DNA from 4 places in the Streptomyces sp. NPDC002788 genome. Region 4 is predicted to be linked to each of the others. Evidence: riboswitches for the same ligand, from Rfam matches in the RefSeq annotation. Region 4 holds a riboswitch; each other region holds the start of a gene.
The links. Region 4 has a riboswitch for cyclic di-AMP ahead of ACWD1U_RS21560 (NlpC/P60 family protein). Riboswitches for the same ligand answer to the same signal wherever they lie in the genome.

Region 1 (4,204 bases), on a different contig from region 4:
AGGGCCTCGGCGTGCCGGGCGTCGTCGGTGAGGTCGGAGTCCAGCAGCTCGCACAGGGCGACGTCCTCGGCGAGGCCGAGCCGGGCCGCCCGCTCGCGCAGCCGCAGCACCGGCAGCGTGGGGATGCCCTCGCGCAGGTCGGTGCCGGGGGTCTTGCCGGACTCGTGGGAGTCGGAGGCGATGTCCAGGACGTCGTCCGCGAGCTGGAAGGCGACGCCGAGCCGCTCGCCGTACTGGGTCAGCACGTCCACGACCGTGTCGTCGGCGCCGGACATCATCGCGCCGAACCGGCACGACACGGCGACCAGCGAGCCGGTCTTGCCGCCCAGCACGTCCAGGTAGTGCTCGACGGGGTCGCGGCCGTCCTGCGGCCCGGCCGTCTCCAGGATCTGACCGGTCACCAGTCGCTCGAACGCCTCCGCCTGCACCCGCACGGCCTCCGGGCCGAGGTCGGCCAGGATGTGCGAGGCGCGGGCGAAGAGGAAGTCGCCGGTGAGGACCGCGACGGAGTTGCCCCAGCGGGCGTTCGCGCTCGCGACGCCGCGGCGCACGGCGGCCTCGTCCATCACGTCGTCGTGGTACAGCGTGGCGAGGTGGGTCAGCTCCACGACGACGGCAGAGGGCACGATCCCGGGGGCGTGCCGGTCACCGAACTGGGCGGAGAGCATCACGAGCAGCGGCCGGAACCGCTTGCCGCCGGCCCGCACCAGATGCTGGGCGGCCTCCGTGATGAAGGGCACCTCACTCTTGGTGGCCTCGAGCAAGCCTTCCTCGACAGCCGTCAGTCCGGCCTGGACATCGGCTTCCAGAGCCTGGTCCCGCACGCTCAGCCCGAACGGCCCGACGTCGGTCACGAGGGGTCTCCTGTCTGCTGGTGTCTGCCGGATGATTACGCGGATTGTCGATAGGTCGCTGCCCTCACTCGAGTCAGCGTATCCGGTCACGTTTCGATCACTGTCAGCGCCCGTGGTTACAGGCCGGGTGGTATCCGATCAGGAGCGCCATGTTTTCGATCAGCTCATAAGAGCAGACATTTATCGACTTACCAGGAAGTAACGGACTATGCACGATTTGCCTTGATGGATAAGCGAATTCCTATAGGCGGACATTGCCCCAGAGATTCGTGATCAGTGAGTTGAATCACGCCCGACGTTTCGCACGCCACCCCGGCATCCGCCCGTACCCCCTTCCCGCCCATGCGAGTTGAGCCTTCCCTTCCGCAAAGGATCAAGCGGCCCATTCCCCCCGACCAAGGTCAACAAGCGTCATATGTGACTTCGGTGCTTGTTCCCGACATGTGCTCTCGCATACGTTCCCGCCCTGTCCGGCGGACGCCGAATCCTGCCACCGCCCGGACACCCCACATCAACCGACTCACTCACGCAGGGCAGGAGCGGGGGACCCAGGTAAGTCGCCGGTCCGCACAGCGGCACGGCTCGGGGTGAAGCCGCGCACGGCATACAGCGCCGTACGCGGCCGGGCACCTCCCGGCCCGAACCCGACAGCTCACCTCGCAGGCGCCGGAGAGGAACATCGCCATGCCCGGACGAGGTAAGCACCGTCACCCCAGAAGGAACCCGCTCACCCGTGGTGTCGTCGCCGTCGGCACCGGCGGAGCGGCACTGACCCTCCCGCTCCTCGGTGCGACGCACGCGAGCGCCGTCGAGCCCCAGAGCGCGCCCGCCACCGTCGCACAGTCCGTGCCGCAGGCGGCCCAGCCCGCCAAGTCCCTCACGTACACCGTGGCCAAGGGCGACTCGCTCTACGGCATCGCGGACAAGTACGACGTATCGGGCGGCTGGAAGCAGCTCTACAAGGACAACCGCGCCGCCGTCGGCGACAACCCGAAGCTGATCCACCCGGGCCTCGAGCTGAAGGTGAAGACGACGAAGGCGGCCGTCACGGAGAAGAAGGCGACCAAGTCGAAGTCGTCCGCCCCCGCCAAGCCGGCCGCGAAGCCCGCCGGGGGCGTCACCCAGGCCACCCCCGCCTCCGCCAAGACCTACGCCGACAACCTCGACGGCTGGATCCGCGAGTCGCTGGACATCATGGCGCGGAACGGGATCCCGGGGTCGTACGACGGCATCTACCGCAACATCATGCGCGAGTCGTCCGGCAACCCCCTGGCGATCAACAACTGGGACTCCAACGCCGCCAAGGGCACCCCGTCCAAGGGTCTGCTCCAGGTCATCGACCCGACCTTCGCCGCGTACCACGTGCCCGGCACCCCCTTCGACCCGTACGACCCGGTCGCCAACATCACGGCGGCCTGCAACTACGCGGCCGACCGCTACGGCTCGATCGACAACGTCAACGGCCCGTACTGAGCCGCCCCGTCCAGCAGTCGCTCGAGGACGACGGCGATGCCGTCGTCCTCGTTCGACAGGGTGACCTCGTCGGCCACGGCCTTGAGTTCGGGATGGGCGTTGGCCATCGCGACGGCGTGGGCGGCCCAGTCGAACATCGGGATGTCATTGGGCATGTCACCGAAGGCGATGGTGTCCGCCGGCCGCAGCCCCAGGTGCTCGGCGGCCAGCGCCAGGCCCGTCGCCTTGGTGACACCGCACGGCTGGAGTTCGACCGTGCCGGGACCGGACATCGTCACCGTGGCCAGCGAGCCGACCACCGAGCGGGCCGTCGCCGCCAACTCGTCGTCGGACAGGTAGGGGTGGCGCAGCAACACCTTGCTGATGGGCTCGCCCCACAGCTGGTCGCGCCGGTCGACGCGTACGGCGGGCAGGGTCGGGTGCGGCATGAGGTAGCCCGGTTCGATCAGCGTGAGCCCGTCGACCCCGTCCTGGTCGACCGCCGCGTACACCTGCCCCACCTCGGCCTCGATCTTGCCGAGGGCGGTCTCCGCCAGCTCCCGGTCCAAGGTGATGGACCACAGCAGCCGGTCCGCGCCGGCGTCGTACACCTGCGCGCCCTGACCGCACACCGCGAGTCCCGTGCACCGGAGGTCGTCCAGCAGCGGCCGCACTCTCGGTGCCGGCCGGCCCGTCACCACCAGGTGCTGGGCGCCGGCGCCCGCCACCCGCGCGAGCGCGGCGAGAGACCGGTCGGAGAGGGTGTCGTCGCCGCGCAGCAGCGTCCCGTCCAGGTCGGTGGCGATGAGTGAATATGCGAGGGGTGCGGCCATGATCAGAGAATACGGACAGCGCGCCCCGTCGTTTCACCGGCGGCCGACGCCGATTGCCCGGTTGAAGGCCTCTGCACCAGTTGGCAACAACATGCTCCGCTACCTACCCGTCGGGCCGTCTCGGGCGGTACCTTCCATGTGTCCAGGGGGGACTTGATCGGGGGGTCAGGTTGAGCAGTGGGCGCATTCGCGTGGCTGGGCCCGGTGAGCTCGGCGAGGGGGAAAGGGAGCGCTGGCGCGCACTGCGCGCCGCCTCGGCGGCACCGCGCAACCCTTTCATGGAACCGGAGTTCACCGAGGCCGTCGGCCGGGTGAGGCCGCGGGCCCGGGTCGCGGTGGTCTACGACGGACTGGAGCCGGTCGGCTTCCTGCCCCATGAGCGGGGCCCGTTGGGCCAGGGCCGGGCGATCGGGCTCGGCGTCTCGGACGCGCAGGGCGCGATCCTGCGGCCGGGCCTGGTGCTGGAGACCGGCGAACTGCTGCGTGCCTGCTCGGTGTCGAGCTTCGTCTTCGACAATCTGGAGGCCGGGCAGCGGCTGTTCGTCCGGTACGCGGCCGAGGAGCACGCCACGTTCGTCATCGACGTGCAGAAGGGCTACGAGACGTACGAGTCGGTGCTGCGCGCCCAGTCGCCGAAGTTCCTCAAGACGACGCTGGCCAAGGAACGCAGGCTGGGCCGGCAGGCCGGCGACCTGCGATTCGTGTTCGACGAACGCGACCCGGCCGCACTGCGCACGCTCATGGAGTGGAAGTCGGCGCAGTACCGCAGGACGGGTCGCCGGGACCGGTTCGCCCAGGAGTGGATCACCCGGCTCGTCGGGCAGCTGGCCAGGACCAGGGCACCGGAGTGCAGCGGCACGCTGTCCGTGCTGTACGCCGGCGAGCGGCCGGTCGCCGCGCACTTCGGGCTGCGCTCGGCCTCCGTCCTGGCCTGCTGGTTCCCGGCGTACGACCCGGAGTTCGCGAAGTTCTCGCCGGGTCTGGTGCTGCACCTGCGCATGGCCGAGGCAGCGGCCGCCGACGGCATCGGCATGCTCGATCTGGGGCGGGGCACCGCCGAGTACA
Region 2 (4,204 bases), on a different contig from region 4:
CCGCAAGCGGGAGGCGCTGCCCGCCGAACCCGCCCCCGGCGAGGACCTCATCTCCGGCCTCATCCGCGCCTTCGACCACGGTGAGCACCTCACCGAGAACGAGGCGGCGGCCATGGCGTTCATCCTGCTGTTCGCCGGGTTCGAGACCACCGTGAACCTCATCGGCAACGGCACCTACGCCCTGCTCACCCACCCCGGGCAGCGCGCCCGGCTCCAGGCCTCCCTCGCCGCCGGGGAGACCGGCCTCCTGGCCACCGGCGTCGAGGAACTCCTCCGCTACGACGGCCCCGTCGAGCTCGCCACCTGGCGCTTCGCCACGCAGCCGCTCACCATCGGCGGGCAGCGCATCGAGGCCGGCGACCCGGTCCTGGTCGTCCTGGCCGCGGCGGACCGGGACCCGGAGCGGTTCGCCGACCCGGACGTGCTGGACCTCTCCCGCCGCGACAACCAGCACCTCGGGTACGGCCACGGCATCCACTACTGCCTCGGTGCTCCGCTCGCCCGCCTGGAGGGCCGGGCCGCGCTCGCCACCCTCCTCACCCGCCTCCCGGACCTGCGGCTCGCGGCGGACCCGGCCGAGCTGAGATGGCGCGGCGGCCTCATCATGCGCGGGCTGCGCACCCTGCCCGTCGAGTTCACACCGGCGTGACGGCCGCCATGACCAGCGAGTGAATCGGCCAAACATGACACGCCGTCATGTCTGTGATCTTCACGTGATCTGCGCGGCATGAACTTGTGACAAGTGATCGTGTGCCGATACGTTCACCCATCAACGCGGCCCGGGACTCGTGCCGCGTTGATCACTGCTGTCTCGCGAAAGGTCTCCGTATGCTCTCCGGGAACGGTCGGCACCGTCGCCCCCGCCAGGCTCCGGCTCTCCTCGTCGCGGCCGGAGTGACCGGCTCCGCCATCGCGATCCCGCTCCTCGGGGCCTCCGGTGCCAGCGCGGCCGACGGCACCACCTGGGACCGGGTCGCGGACTGCGAGACCGGCGGCGCCTGGAGCCAGAACAGCGGCAACGGTTACTTCGGCGGCCTCGCGCTGTCCCAGGAGGACTGGGAGAACCACGGGGGCCTCGACTACGCCGCGAGCGCCGACCTGGCAAGCCGTTCCCAGCAGATAGCCGTGGCCGAGAGAATCCTCGCCGACCAGGGGGTCGGCGCCTGGCGCACCTGCGGACTGCTCTCCGGTCTCCAGCAGGGCTCGAAGTCGGACACCTCTGAATCATCCGACTCGTCCACGCCGACCGACTCGCCCGGATTGCTCGACTCCTCCGAGTCGTCGCCGTCGCCCTCTCCGTCGGCATCCACGTCTTCCGACGCCCGGTCGACCGAGCAGGGTGAAACCGACAAGTCCGGCAAGTCGCTCGAATTCAAGAGCTCCGCGCCGCAGGACCAAGACGCTGAAAGCTCCCCCTCGGCCACCCCCGAGAGTGACAAGTCGGGCAACTCGCGGCAGAGCAGCGACTCCTCGGCCCTGACCGACATCGGCTCCGGCCGCCACCGCGGACCCAGCGCCGACGGGGACTCCGCGACCGGGGACAGCCGCATGGGCCGTACGGGCGACTCCGCGGGCCGGCACGCCTCGCGCGGCGACGGCGTCTCCCGTGCGCTCTCGGACGGCTCCTACACCGTCCGCCCCGGCGACAGCCTCTGGTCCATCGCCGACTCCCTTGACCTCCGCGGCGGATGGCGCGTGCTGTACGCCGGGAACGAGGAGGCCGTCGGCTCCGACCCCGACCTCATCCGCCCCGGTCAGACGCTCACGACAAGGGTCGAAGCGGACGAGGAGTAGCCGTTCGGGCAGTGCGGAAACGAGGGCGGAAGTCGCCCCGAAACCGTGCGAGTTCACGTCACCATTCGCGGTGAATGTCCCGTATAAGTGCGGTGAGAGATAGATCTCAGAAGCCCTGATCGTCTTTGAAATTCCGGCGATCGCGTGTCTACGGTCGTGATCGCTCGTCACCGCGAGCCCCGGCTGCCGCAACGCCGAATCCTGCCAGCGGCCGCACGGGAACAGTCGTCGCGTCAAAGCGCCGTAGGCAGGAGCGGGGGACCCAAGGTAGGCGCCCGACCGGCCAGTTGCGCCGGAAGGGCTAGGGGTGAAGCCGCGTCCCGTGAGGGACGTGGCCGGGCAACTCGACCGGCCCGAACCCGACAGCTCACCTCGCAGGCGTCGGTGAGGGGATCCATTCATGCTGTTTTCCGGCAAGAGCAAGCACCGTCGTCCGTCCAAGGCCACCCGTGCCATCGCCGTCGCCGGTGTCGCCTCCGCCGCCGTCGCCGCGCCGCTGATGGCGGCCGGCAACGCCTCCGCCGCCACCGCCTCCGAGTGGGACGCCGTCGCCCAGTGCGAGTCCGGCGGCAACTGGTCCATCAACACCGGCAACGGCTACTACGGCGGTCTGCAGTTCTCCGCCTCCACCTGGTCCGGCTACGGCGGCACCAAGTACGCCTCCACCGCCGACCAGGCCACCAAGGCCCAGCAGATCGAGATCGCCGAGAAGGTCCTCGCCAGCCAGGGCAAGGGTGCCTGGCCGGTCTGCGGCAAGGGCCTGTCGAGTGCCGGCTACACCGGTGGCGGCTCCTCGAGCGACTCGGGCAGCTCCTCGCAGCAGAACCAGCAGAGCACCGAGACCCGCCAGACGGAGCAGCAGCCGGCCTCCCGTTCCGAGGAGCGCCCGGCCGCCAAGCAGACCGTCACCACGCCGACCGGCAAGAAGGTCAAGAAGGGCGACGGCGAGTACAAGGTCGTCAAGGGTGACACCCTCAGCACCATCGCCACGGAGAAGAAGGTCAAGGGTGGCTGGGAGAAGCTCTACGAGTTGAACAAGGACATCGTCGACGACGCCGACCTCATCTACCCGGGCCAGCAGCTGCACCTGAAGTAAGCAGCGGCCCGCCCCCGTCCTCACGGGCTCCCCGCCCCGGTGCGTCCTCCCCCGTACGCACCGGGGCGGGGTTCTTTCCGCCGGTCTTTGCGATACGGCTTTGTTCCGTTCGGAAACAATTTACTCTCGGTTCTGTCCATGGGGTGGGCGACGCGGTGGCCGATCGCCCGGAGCCGGTTAGGCTCATGTCGCGAGCCACCGAGGCCCGCGCCTCGCCGGGTCCACGTGACCCGCGTATCCGCGTCACATGAAGAAGGAGATGCTCGTGCCGTCCATCGACGTCGTCGTAGCCCGGGAAATCCTGGACTCCCGAGGCAACCCCACGGTCGAGGTCGAGGTCGGCCTCGACGACGGCAGCACCGGCCGTGCCGCCGTCCCGTCCGGCGCCTCCACGGGCGCCTTCGAGGCCATCGAGCTCCGCGACGGCGACTCGAACCGCTACCTCGGCAAGGGTGTGGAGAAGGCCGTCCTCGCGGTCATCGAGCAGATCGGCCCGGAGCTGGTCGGCTACGACGCCACCGAGCAGCGCCTGATCGACCAGGCCATGTTCGACCTGGACGCCACCGACAACAAGGGCTCCCTCGGCGCCAACGCCATCCTCGGCGTCTCCCTCGCCGTCGCCCACGCCGCCTCCGAGGCCAGCGACCTGCCGCTCTTCCGCTACCTGGGCGGCCCGAACGCGCACCTGCTGCCGGTGCCGATGATGAACATCCTGAACGGCGGCTCGCACGCCGACTCCAACGTGGACATCCAGGAGTTCATGATCGCGCCGATCGGCGCGGAGTCCTTCTCCGAGGCCCTGCGCTGGGGCGCCGAGGTCTACCACACGCTGAAGAAGGTCCTGAAGAGCAAGGGCCTGGCCACCGGCCTCGGCGACGAGGGCGGCTTCGCCCCGAACCTCGGCTCCAACCGAGAGGCCCTCGACCTCATCCTCGAGGCGATCAACGAGGCCGGCTACACCCCCGGCGAGCAGATCGCCCTGGCGCTCGACGTCGCCGCCTCCGAGTTCTACAAGGACGGCGTCTACACCTTCGAGGGCAAGAACCGCTCGGCCGCCGAGATGACCGAGTACTACGCGGAGCTCGTCGACGCGTACCCGCTCGTCTCCATCGAGGACCCGCTGTTCGAGGACGACTGGGAGGGCTGGAAGACCATCACCGACAAGCTCGGTGACAAGGTCCAGCTCGTCGGCGACGACCTGTTCGTCACCAACCCCGAGCGCCTCGCCCGCGGCATCGAGGAGGGCGCGGCCAACGCCCTGCTGGTCAAGGTCAACCAGATCGGCTCGCTGACCGAGACCCTGGACGCCGTGGA
Region 3 (4,204 bases), on a different contig from region 4:
GAACTGTTCGTCGTCGACGACGGCTGGTTCGGGACGCGTACCAGCGACCGGGCCGGGCTCGGCGACTGGACCCCCAACCCCGACCGCTTCCCCGGCGGGCTCAGGCCGCTCGCCGACCAGGTGCACGACCTCGGCATGCAGTTCGGGATCTGGGTCGAGCCCGAGATGGTCAATCCGGACAGCGATCTGTATCGCGCCCACCCCGACTGGGTGCAGTACCAACCCGGACGAAAGCGGACGGAATTCCGCAATCAGCTCGTACTCAACCTTGCCCGCGAGGATGTTCAGGAGTACCTGTGGGAGCAGCTCGACGGGCTCCTCTCCAGTGCCCCGATCGACTACGTCAAGTGGGACTTCAACCGCTGCTTCACCGACGCCGGCTGGCCGGATGACTCTTATCCGCAGCGGCTGTGGGTCGACCACGTCCGGGGCTTGTACGCCCTGCTGGACCGGCTGCGGGCCGCCCACCCGGGCGTGGCCTTCGAGTCCTGCTCGGGCGGCGGCGGGCGGATCGACCTCGGGGTGCTGAGCCGGACGGACCAGGTGTGGACCTCGGACAACACCGACCCGCTCGACCGGCTCGCCGTCCAGCACGGCTTCAGCCAGATCCACCCGGCCCGGGTCATGGCCGCCTGGGTCACCGACAGCCCGAACGCCATGCTCAACCACCGGGCCAGCTCCCTGCGGTTCCGGTTCGTCAGCGCCATGGCCGGGGTGCTCGGTGTCGGCGGCGACCTCACGCGGTGGACGCAGGAGGAGCTCGCCGAGGCCCGGGAGTGGGTGGGGCTGTACAAGGAGATCCGGCCCGTGGTGCAGCGCGGCGACCTCTATCGGCTGCGGCCCCCGGAGGGTGGTCTGAGCGCGGTGCAGTACGTCCTCGGTGACGAGACCGTCGTCCTCGCCTGGCTCCAGGCGCAGCGCTACGGCGAGCCCGTGCCGGCGCTCCGGCTGCACGGTATCAACCCGGCAGCAACGTACGAATGCCTCGAAACGGGCGAAATTCACCGAGGCGCCGTGCTGTTGCATCACGGCCTGCGGGTCGGTCTGCGTGGCGACCTGGACGCTACTGTCGTCCACCTCAAACAGAAGTAGCCCTTATGTCCTAATGGGGGGCTTTCTCGCCATTTAGCCATAACGTGCCCCGATCGTAAAGGAGATGGGGTCGGGGTGCGTGACCATCGTCATATTCGTGACGATGCGTTGTTGCCATGTGCACGTAATTCTGGCGTTATTCAGGGTTCTTGGTGAAAGCCGGAGATCGGTAATCCACGCTGGGTGACGATGAAATGTGCCGACGCGTCAAGAAAAAGAGCTTCACAGGCAACCGCAAGCTTGTCCCATTGCGTCTTGGTCGCTTACGTTCCACACCAATCCGGACGGACGCCTAATCCTGCCGCCGCCCGGAGCCCCACACACTGACCCGACGTACGGCAGGAGCGGGGGACCCACAGGTAAGACGCCTGTTCCGGTTCCCGGAACGGCTTGGGGTTAAGCCGCGCCTGGGCGCGGCCGGGCATCTCCAGCCCGCACCCGACAGCTCACCTCGCAGGCGACGGAGAGGAATTCGCCATGCCCGCGAAGGGTAAGCACCGCCGCCCGAAGACCCAGCGTTTCACCCGTTCCATCGCCGTCGCCGGAACCGGCGGGGCCGCCCTCGCGCTTCCGCTCATGGGGGCCGCCGGCGCCCAGGCCGCCCCGCAGTCGGCTCCGCAAAAGGCCGTCCAGTCCGCTCCGGCCGCCGAGAAGAAGGCCGCCGAAAAGGCCACGGATACCCGCACGTACACCGTGAAGGCCGGCGACTGGCTCGCGAAGATCGCCGAGGACCAGCACGTCAGCGGCGGCTGGAAGAAGCTCTACGCGGACAACCGTGACGCGGTCGGCGACGACCCGTCGCTGATCCACCCGGGCCTCAAGCTCTCGATCGGCAAGAAGGCGGCCTCGAGCGAGAAGCCGTCCTCGTCCGCGCCGAAGGCCTCGGCCGAGAAGCCGGCGAAGAAGTCCTCCTCCGCCGAGTCGTCCGCGAAGGCGGAGACCGCCGCGAAGGCGGAGACCGCTGCGAAGCCGGCCGCCGCCAAGCCGGCCGCCCAGACCAACGCCGGCGGCTACACCCTCCCGGTGGCCGGTGCCGTCGTCGGCACGCCGTACCGCATGGCCGGCAGCATGTGGTCCAGCGGCTACCACACCGGTGTCGACTTCGTCGTCCCGACCGGCACCTCCCTGAAGGCCGTCGGCGCGGGCACGGTCGTTTCCGCCGGCTGGGGCGGCGCGTACGGCAACCAGGTCGTCATCAAGCTCGACGACGGCTACTACGCCCAGTACGCCCACCTGTCCCAGCTCTCGGTCTCGGCCGGCCAGACCGTGACCGCCGGGCAGCAGATCGGCCTGTCCGGTGCGACCGGCAACGTCACCGGACCGCACCTGCACTTCGAGATCCGCACCACGCCGGACTACGGCTCGGACGTGGACCCGGTCGCCTTCCTGCGCTCGCACGGCGTCTCCGTCGGCTGACCGACCGCACGACCACCTGCCCGACACGCGGCCGAAGGCCGGACCCCGATCCCCGGGTCCGGCCTTCGGTGTGTGCGCACCCATCAACAACTTCTGGAACGCGACCGACGTCCGGTCCCCGGACGCCCCCTTCGACACGCCGCGCGGGGGTGCCCTCGACGAGTACGACCACCCCACGGCCTGCTACGCCGGTTACGGCGACAACTGCGACCCCACCACCGGGCTCCGCCGTCACGTGGGTGAATCCGGCGTCCGCTCCCTGTTCCACGACCGCACCGAGACGCTGCTGGTCCCGAACCAACCGAACCGCACCGACCTCCGGATTTGGCGGTCCACTCCGAAACATCCCTGACAGGCTGCCTATTCCGGAGTTGGCGAACACTTTAGGAGTGGCCTTTCTCACCGCCCGTCAACCCCGGCCTACGGTCGCGTAGGTCACATTCGAGGGTGAATCATAAACGGCTGTGGCAGACGATTCGAAGAGTGACAGCAGAGCAGTGATCGGGTCGTACGTGGCGGTGGGGGACAGCTTCACCGAGGGCGTCGGTGATCCCGGCCCCGACGGGGCGTTCGTCGGCTGGGCCGACCGGTTCGCCGTCCTGCTCGCCGACCTCCGGCCTGAAGGCGACTTCCAGTACACCAACCTCGCCGTGCGCGGGAAGCTTCTCGACCAGATCGTGGCGGACCAGGTTCCGCGGGCCGTCGAAATGGCCCCCGACCTCGTCTCGTTCTGCGCCGGGGGCAACGACATCATCCGGCCCGGCACCGACCCGGACGAGGTGGCCGAGCGTTTCGAGCGGGCTCTCGCCCAGCTCACGGCCGTGGCCGGCACGGTGATGGTGACGACCGGATTCGACACCCGCGGCGTGCCCGTGCTCAAGCATCTGCGCGGCAAGATCGCTACGTACAACGGCCATGTCCGGGCCATCGCCGACCGGTACGGCTGCCCGGTGCTCGACCTGTGGTCCCTGCGCAGTGTCCAGGACCGCAGGGCGTGGGATGCCGACCGGCTGCACCTGTCGCCCGAGGGGCACACGCGCGTGGCGCTCCGGGCGGGCCAGGTGCTCGGCCTCGACGTGCCGGCCGACCCCGAGCAGCCCTGGCCACCGCTGCCGCCGCGCGGCACCCTCGACATCCGGCGCGACGACGTCCACTGGGCACGCGAGTTCCTGGTGCCGTGGATCGGGCGCCGGCTGCGCGGGCAGTCGTCGGGTGACCATGTGACGGCCAAGGGGGCACTGTCCCCGGCGGACATCCGGATGCGGATCGCTCCGGTGGCGTGAGGGTGCGGGTGCCTGCGGTGGCCTGTGGCTGGCCGGTGGGGGTGCGCGCTTGCGCATGACGCCGGTGGGTGGTCCGGGCCGCCGGGGGGTACGCCCTCGGAACGGCGTGATGGGGTGTCCTACCGGCTCACTGGCGTCGACGCGCCGACCGCTGCGGGCGGACACCCTGAGACGGCCCCTTCCGACGTCCGGCGGTTGCGGGAGCGTCACGGCTCCCGTCGCAGCGCCTTTGCCGGGCCCGCCCGCAGTGCCGCGAAACCTGTGGCCGGGCCGAGGCGGGTGACTACAGGGCCAGTTCACGCGACAGTGCCTCCTCCACCCACTGCTGCGCCCGCGTCCGCGGTACCGCGCCGGCGTAGGACGTCACATGGGCGGCGAGCCCGTCGATACCGCCCTCGGCGCCGCCGAGCGGC
Region 4 (4,204 bases):
GCTTCCCCGGCGCCGTCGAGCCAGGGGACATCGAGCGCGGCGGCGGTCGCGAGAGCCGCCGCCGCCGTCACGGCCACGCAGAACACGGTCGCCCAGCGCCGGACGTCGTACTGGTGCCGGGGCCAGAAGAGCTCGGCGACGAGCAGGGCGACGCAGCAGACCAGGGCGAGCACGAGCAGGATGACGGTAGTCGTGCGCAGGGCACTGCTGCCGTCCTCGTTCCAGAGGTACAGGTGCGCGCTGTCGGCGCCGAGGAGCTTCGCTCCGGCCAGCGCCGAGACGGCGAGCGCGCCGGCCGCGAACCACTGGTCCCCGCGTCCCTCCTCCACCTGCCGGGGCTGGAAGCGGAACAGGGCGAAGCAGCAGAGCGCGAGGCCCAGCCAGAACAGCACCAGGGCCGCGTGCGCGAGCCAGGCCGCCGACTCGGCCGCGGCGAGCGTGGCGGCGAGCACGGCGAGGCCCTGGGTGGCCACACAGCGCAGGAACACGGTGCCGCGCCGCTCCCTGACCTCCACGGCGAGCAGCGCCGCCCAGGGCAGTGCGGCGAGCACCAGCAGGGCGCAGGCCGGTGCCTGCGCTCCGGCCGCAGAGAAGCCGGTGCCGAGCACGGCGGTCGCCGCCACGGTGGTGAGCACGGCCGGAACCTCCGCTCTCCACCCGCCGCGCGCCCGCTGGACGAGGCTCGCGGCCGACGCCGGCCAGGCCGCGCAGGCCAGGGCGAGGGCGACGCGGGAGAGGATCCCGTACCCCGCCGAGTCGAGACCGACCGACACGGTGCCGGTCGCCAGCGCATACGTCGCCCACCAGGTGGCAAACGGGGAGGGACCGGACATAGCGCCGATGCTAGAGAGCGGCGTGGGCGTTACGGGAGGGGCACGCGCGCGTGCCCCTCGAAAACGTACGAGACTCTCAGGCCGGCCGCACCACGCTGTGGATCGCCGACTCGCCGTCGTAGTAGACCGACTCCTCGCGCACATAGGTGCCGGGCTTGGGGGCGTGGATCATCATGCCGTTGCCGATGTAGATGCCGACGTGGGCGAGGTCGTCGTAGAAGAAGACCAGGTCGCCGGGCTGGGCCTGGGAGAGCGGGACCGTGGTGCCGGCGCCGACCTGGTCGTAGGTCGTGCGGGGCAGGGTCACGCCCGCGGCCCTCCATGCGGCCTGCGTGAGGCCGGAGCAGTCGTAGGAACCGGGGCCGACGGCGCCCCAGACGTACGGCTTGCCGATCTGGGCGCGGGCGAAGGCGAGCGCCTTGTCGGCCTTGGTGGCGTACGAGGAGTCGGCCGGGACAATCGAGGAGGACGAGCCGGAGCCCGCGGACGCGGAGTCGCTGCCCTGCTGCTGGGTGGTTTCCTCCTGCGCCTTGTGCTGCGCGGCCTGCTGCCGGGCCAGCTCGGCGGCCTGGCGGGCGGCCTCCTCCTGCTTCTGCTTCTCGATCGCCGCGAGCCGTGCCTTCTCCTCGGCGGTCAGCTTCGACATCAGCTCGCGTGCGTCGGCCAGCTTCCTCTGGACGGTCGCCTTGGCCGTCTTCAGGTCGCTCTGCGACTCGGTCAGCGCCTCAAGGCTCTCGGTGGCCTCCTGACGCTTCTTCATCGTCTCGGACTGCTGGGTGACGTAGTCGTCGACCGCTTCCTTCTGACGGCCGGTCATCCGGTCCATCAGCTGGGTCCGGTCGAAGTAGTCCTGCGGGGTGTCCGCGAGCAGGAACGTCGCCGTGTCCGGGGCGGAGGCGCCGGTGCGGTACTGGGCGGAGGCGAGGGAACCCAGCTCGTCCCGCGCCTCGTTGAGCTTCTGGGCGCGCTGCGCGACGTCGTCGAGGAGGGTGTCGACGCGCTTGCGCTGCTTCGCGGTCCTCTCCTTGGCCGCGTTGTACTTGTCGGTCGCCGACTCGGCCCGGCGGTACAGGTCGTCGACCTTCTTCTCGACTTCCTCCAGGCTGGGCTTCTCGTCGGCCTCGGGGGCGGCGTTGGCCGACTGGGACAGCAGGGCCACGGAGGTGAGGGCCGCCGTTGCGAGGGCGGGGGTCCGTATGCCTGCCACGCGCGTACCCGTAGGACGCGACTTGCGGTGCGACGCCAAGGGAGGCGACTCCTTCCATCGTCCGCCTACCGGGTTAGCTGTCGGGTTCGGGCGGGTGGTTCGGAAGGGTTGCCCTACGGCCTTCTCCGGATGCGGAGCCGGGCCGATTCACCCCAGGTCCTCGGTTGGGTCCCCGGCTCCGGCTGCCGCTGCGGCACGCCGGACTCGGCGGAGGCCGCGCGGCCCGGCGACGTTCGCCGGTGAGGGTCATGCGGCCCGGTCGCACCGTAGCCAACTCGTGTGGTCCTTGTGAAGGTTGGTGGGTGATATGCCCGATACATTTTCGTGACCTCAGTCCAGGGCCTTGCTGAGAGTGAGTAATCGCGGAGGGTTGATTGCGAGTCGTCCGCATTTGCGGCGGGAGTAGCGAGGCGTGATCATGCGGTTCTTGAGGGTGATAACGCGCCAGGCGTCCGATCGGCGGGGCCCGCATGAGCGGGTGATGTCTCCGGGGTGGCGGCGGGCTGTCAGTGGGGCGCCCTAGACTCGGAGAGCGATGAGCAGCCTCTTTGACGACAGCTTCCTGGCGGACCTCCAGGCCCAGCGCGGCCCCGCGGACGAGCCCCCGCCGCCGCCCGAGGACGATCACGCTCCGGAGCCGCTTCCGGACGATCTGTTCGGCGGGAAGTTCGACGCGCCGCCGGACCGGGACGCCTACTACCGCGACGGCGCCCCGCGCCCGGTGGTGGACACCGCCGCCCTCCTGGAGGGGCTGAACGACAACCAGCGCGCCGCCGTCGTCCACTCCGGCTCCCCGCTGCTCATCGTGGCCGGCGCCGGCTCCGGCAAGACCCGCGTGCTCACGCACCGCATCGCCCACCTGCTCGCCGAGCGGGGCGTGCACCCGGGCCAGATCCTCGCGATCACCTTCACCAACAAGGCCGCCGGTGAGATGAAGGAGCGCGTCGAGCAGCTCGTCGGCCCGCGGGCGAACGCCATGTGGGTCATGACGTTCCACAGTGCGTGCGTCCGCATCCTGCGGCGGGAGAGCAAGAAACTCGGCTTCACATCCTCCTTCTCGATCTACGACGCCGCCGACTCCAAGCGCCTGATGGCCCTGGTCTGCCGCGACCTGGACCTCGACCCCAAGCGCTTCCCGCCCAAGTCCTTCAGCGCCAAGATCAGCAACCTGAAGAACGAGCTGATCGACGAGGAGGACTTCGCCGCCCAGGCCACCGACGGCTTCGAGAAGACCCTCGCCCAGGCCTACGCGATGTACCAGTCGCGGCTGCGCGAGGCGAACGCCCTCGACTTCGACGACCTGATCATGACGACGGTCAACCTGCTGCGCGCCTTCCCGGACGTCGCCGAGCACTACCGCCGCCGCTTCCGGCACGTGCTGGTGGACGAGTACCAGGACACCAACCACGCCCAGTACGCCCTCGTCCGGGAGCTCGTCGGCACCTCCGAGCACCCCGTCGACGTACCGCCGGGCCCGGACGACGTCCCGCCCGCCGAGCTGTGCGTGGTGGGCGACGCAGACCAGTCGATCTACGCCTTCCGCGGCGCGACGATCCGCAACATCCTCCAGTTCGAGGAGGACTACCCGGACGCGACGACGATCCTGCTGGAGCAGAACTACCGCTCCACCCAGACCATCCTCAGCGCGGCCAACGCGGTCATCGAGCGCAACGAGTCCCGCCGCCCCAAGAACCTGTGGACCAACGCCGGCGAGGGCGCGCGGATCACCGGCTATGTCGCCGACACCGAGCACGACGAGGCGCAGTTCGTCGCCGACGAGATAGACCGCCTCACGGACGCGGGTGAGGCGAAGGCCGGCGACGTCGCCGTCTTCTACCGCACCAACGCCCAGTCCCGTGTCTTCGAAGAAATCTTCATCCGCGTAGGCCTGCCCTACAAGGTCGTCGGCGGCGTCCGCTTCTACGAGCGCAAGGAGGTCCGGGACGTCCTGGCCTACCTGCGCGTGCTGGCCAACCCCGAGGACTCGGTCCCGCTGCGCCGGATCCTCAACGTCCCCAAGCGGGGCATCGGCGACCGCGCCGAGGCGATGATCGACGCCCTGGCCCAGCGGGAGAAGATCAGCTTCTCGCAGGCGCTCAAGCGCGTGGACGAGGCGTACGGCATGGCCGCGCGCTCCACCAACGCCGTCAAGCGGTTCAACACG

Region 1: linked by a shared signal. The riboswitch ahead of ACWD1U_RS29480 (transglycosylase SLT domain-containing protein) and the one ahead of ACWD1U_RS21560 (NlpC/P60 family protein) in region 4 are both predicted to bind cyclic di-AMP.
Region 2: linked by a shared signal. The riboswitch ahead of ACWD1U_RS27600 (transglycosylase family protein) and the one ahead of ACWD1U_RS21560 (NlpC/P60 family protein) in region 4 are both predicted to bind cyclic di-AMP.
Region 3: linked by a shared signal. The riboswitch ahead of ACWD1U_RS10100 (M23 family metallopeptidase) and the one ahead of ACWD1U_RS21560 (NlpC/P60 family protein) in region 4 are both predicted to bind cyclic di-AMP.

The regions. Positions count from the first base shown of each region.
Region 1 is NZ_JBSFVB010000018.1:115,485-119,688, reverse strand. It holds gene ACWD1U_RS29485 (polyprenyl synthetase family protein) at 1-854, opposite strand, end outside; cyclic di-AMP (ydaO/yuaA leader) riboswitch at 1,366-1,535, shown strand; gene ACWD1U_RS29480 (transglycosylase SLT domain-containing protein) at 1,539-2,327, shown strand; gene ACWD1U_RS29475 (HAD family hydrolase) at 2,291-3,139, opposite strand; gene ACWD1U_RS29470 (GNAT family N-acetyltransferase) at 3,325-4,204, shown strand, end outside.
Region 2 is NZ_JBSFVB010000016.1:84,575-88,778, forward strand. It holds gene ACWD1U_RS27590 (cytochrome P450 family protein) at 1-649, shown strand, start outside; gene ACWD1U_RS27595 (transglycosylase family protein) at 829-1,794, shown strand; cyclic di-AMP (ydaO/yuaA leader) riboswitch at 2,024-2,190, shown strand; gene ACWD1U_RS27600 (transglycosylase family protein) at 2,195-2,890, shown strand; gene eno (phosphopyruvate hydratase) at 3,156-4,204, shown strand, end outside.
Region 3 is NZ_JBSFVB010000004.1:229,894-234,097, reverse strand. It holds gene ACWD1U_RS10105 (alpha-galactosidase) at 1-1,092, shown strand, start outside; cyclic di-AMP (ydaO/yuaA leader) riboswitch at 1,411-1,565, shown strand; gene ACWD1U_RS10100 (M23 family metallopeptidase) at 1,570-2,508, shown strand; gene ACWD1U_RS10095 (DUF6250 domain-containing protein) at 2,579-2,860, shown strand; gene ACWD1U_RS10090 (SGNH/GDSL hydrolase family protein) at 3,006-3,791, shown strand; partial or broken gene ACWD1U_RS10085 (glutamate dehydrogenase) at 4,174-4,204, opposite strand, start outside.
Region 4 is NZ_JBSFVB010000011.1:152,286-156,489, reverse strand. It holds gene ACWD1U_RS21565 (SLAC1 family transporter) at 1-833, opposite strand, end outside; gene ACWD1U_RS21560 (NlpC/P60 family protein) at 910-2,079, opposite strand; cyclic di-AMP (ydaO/yuaA leader) riboswitch at 2,088-2,260, opposite strand; gene pcrA (DNA helicase PcrA) at 2,576-4,204, shown strand, end outside.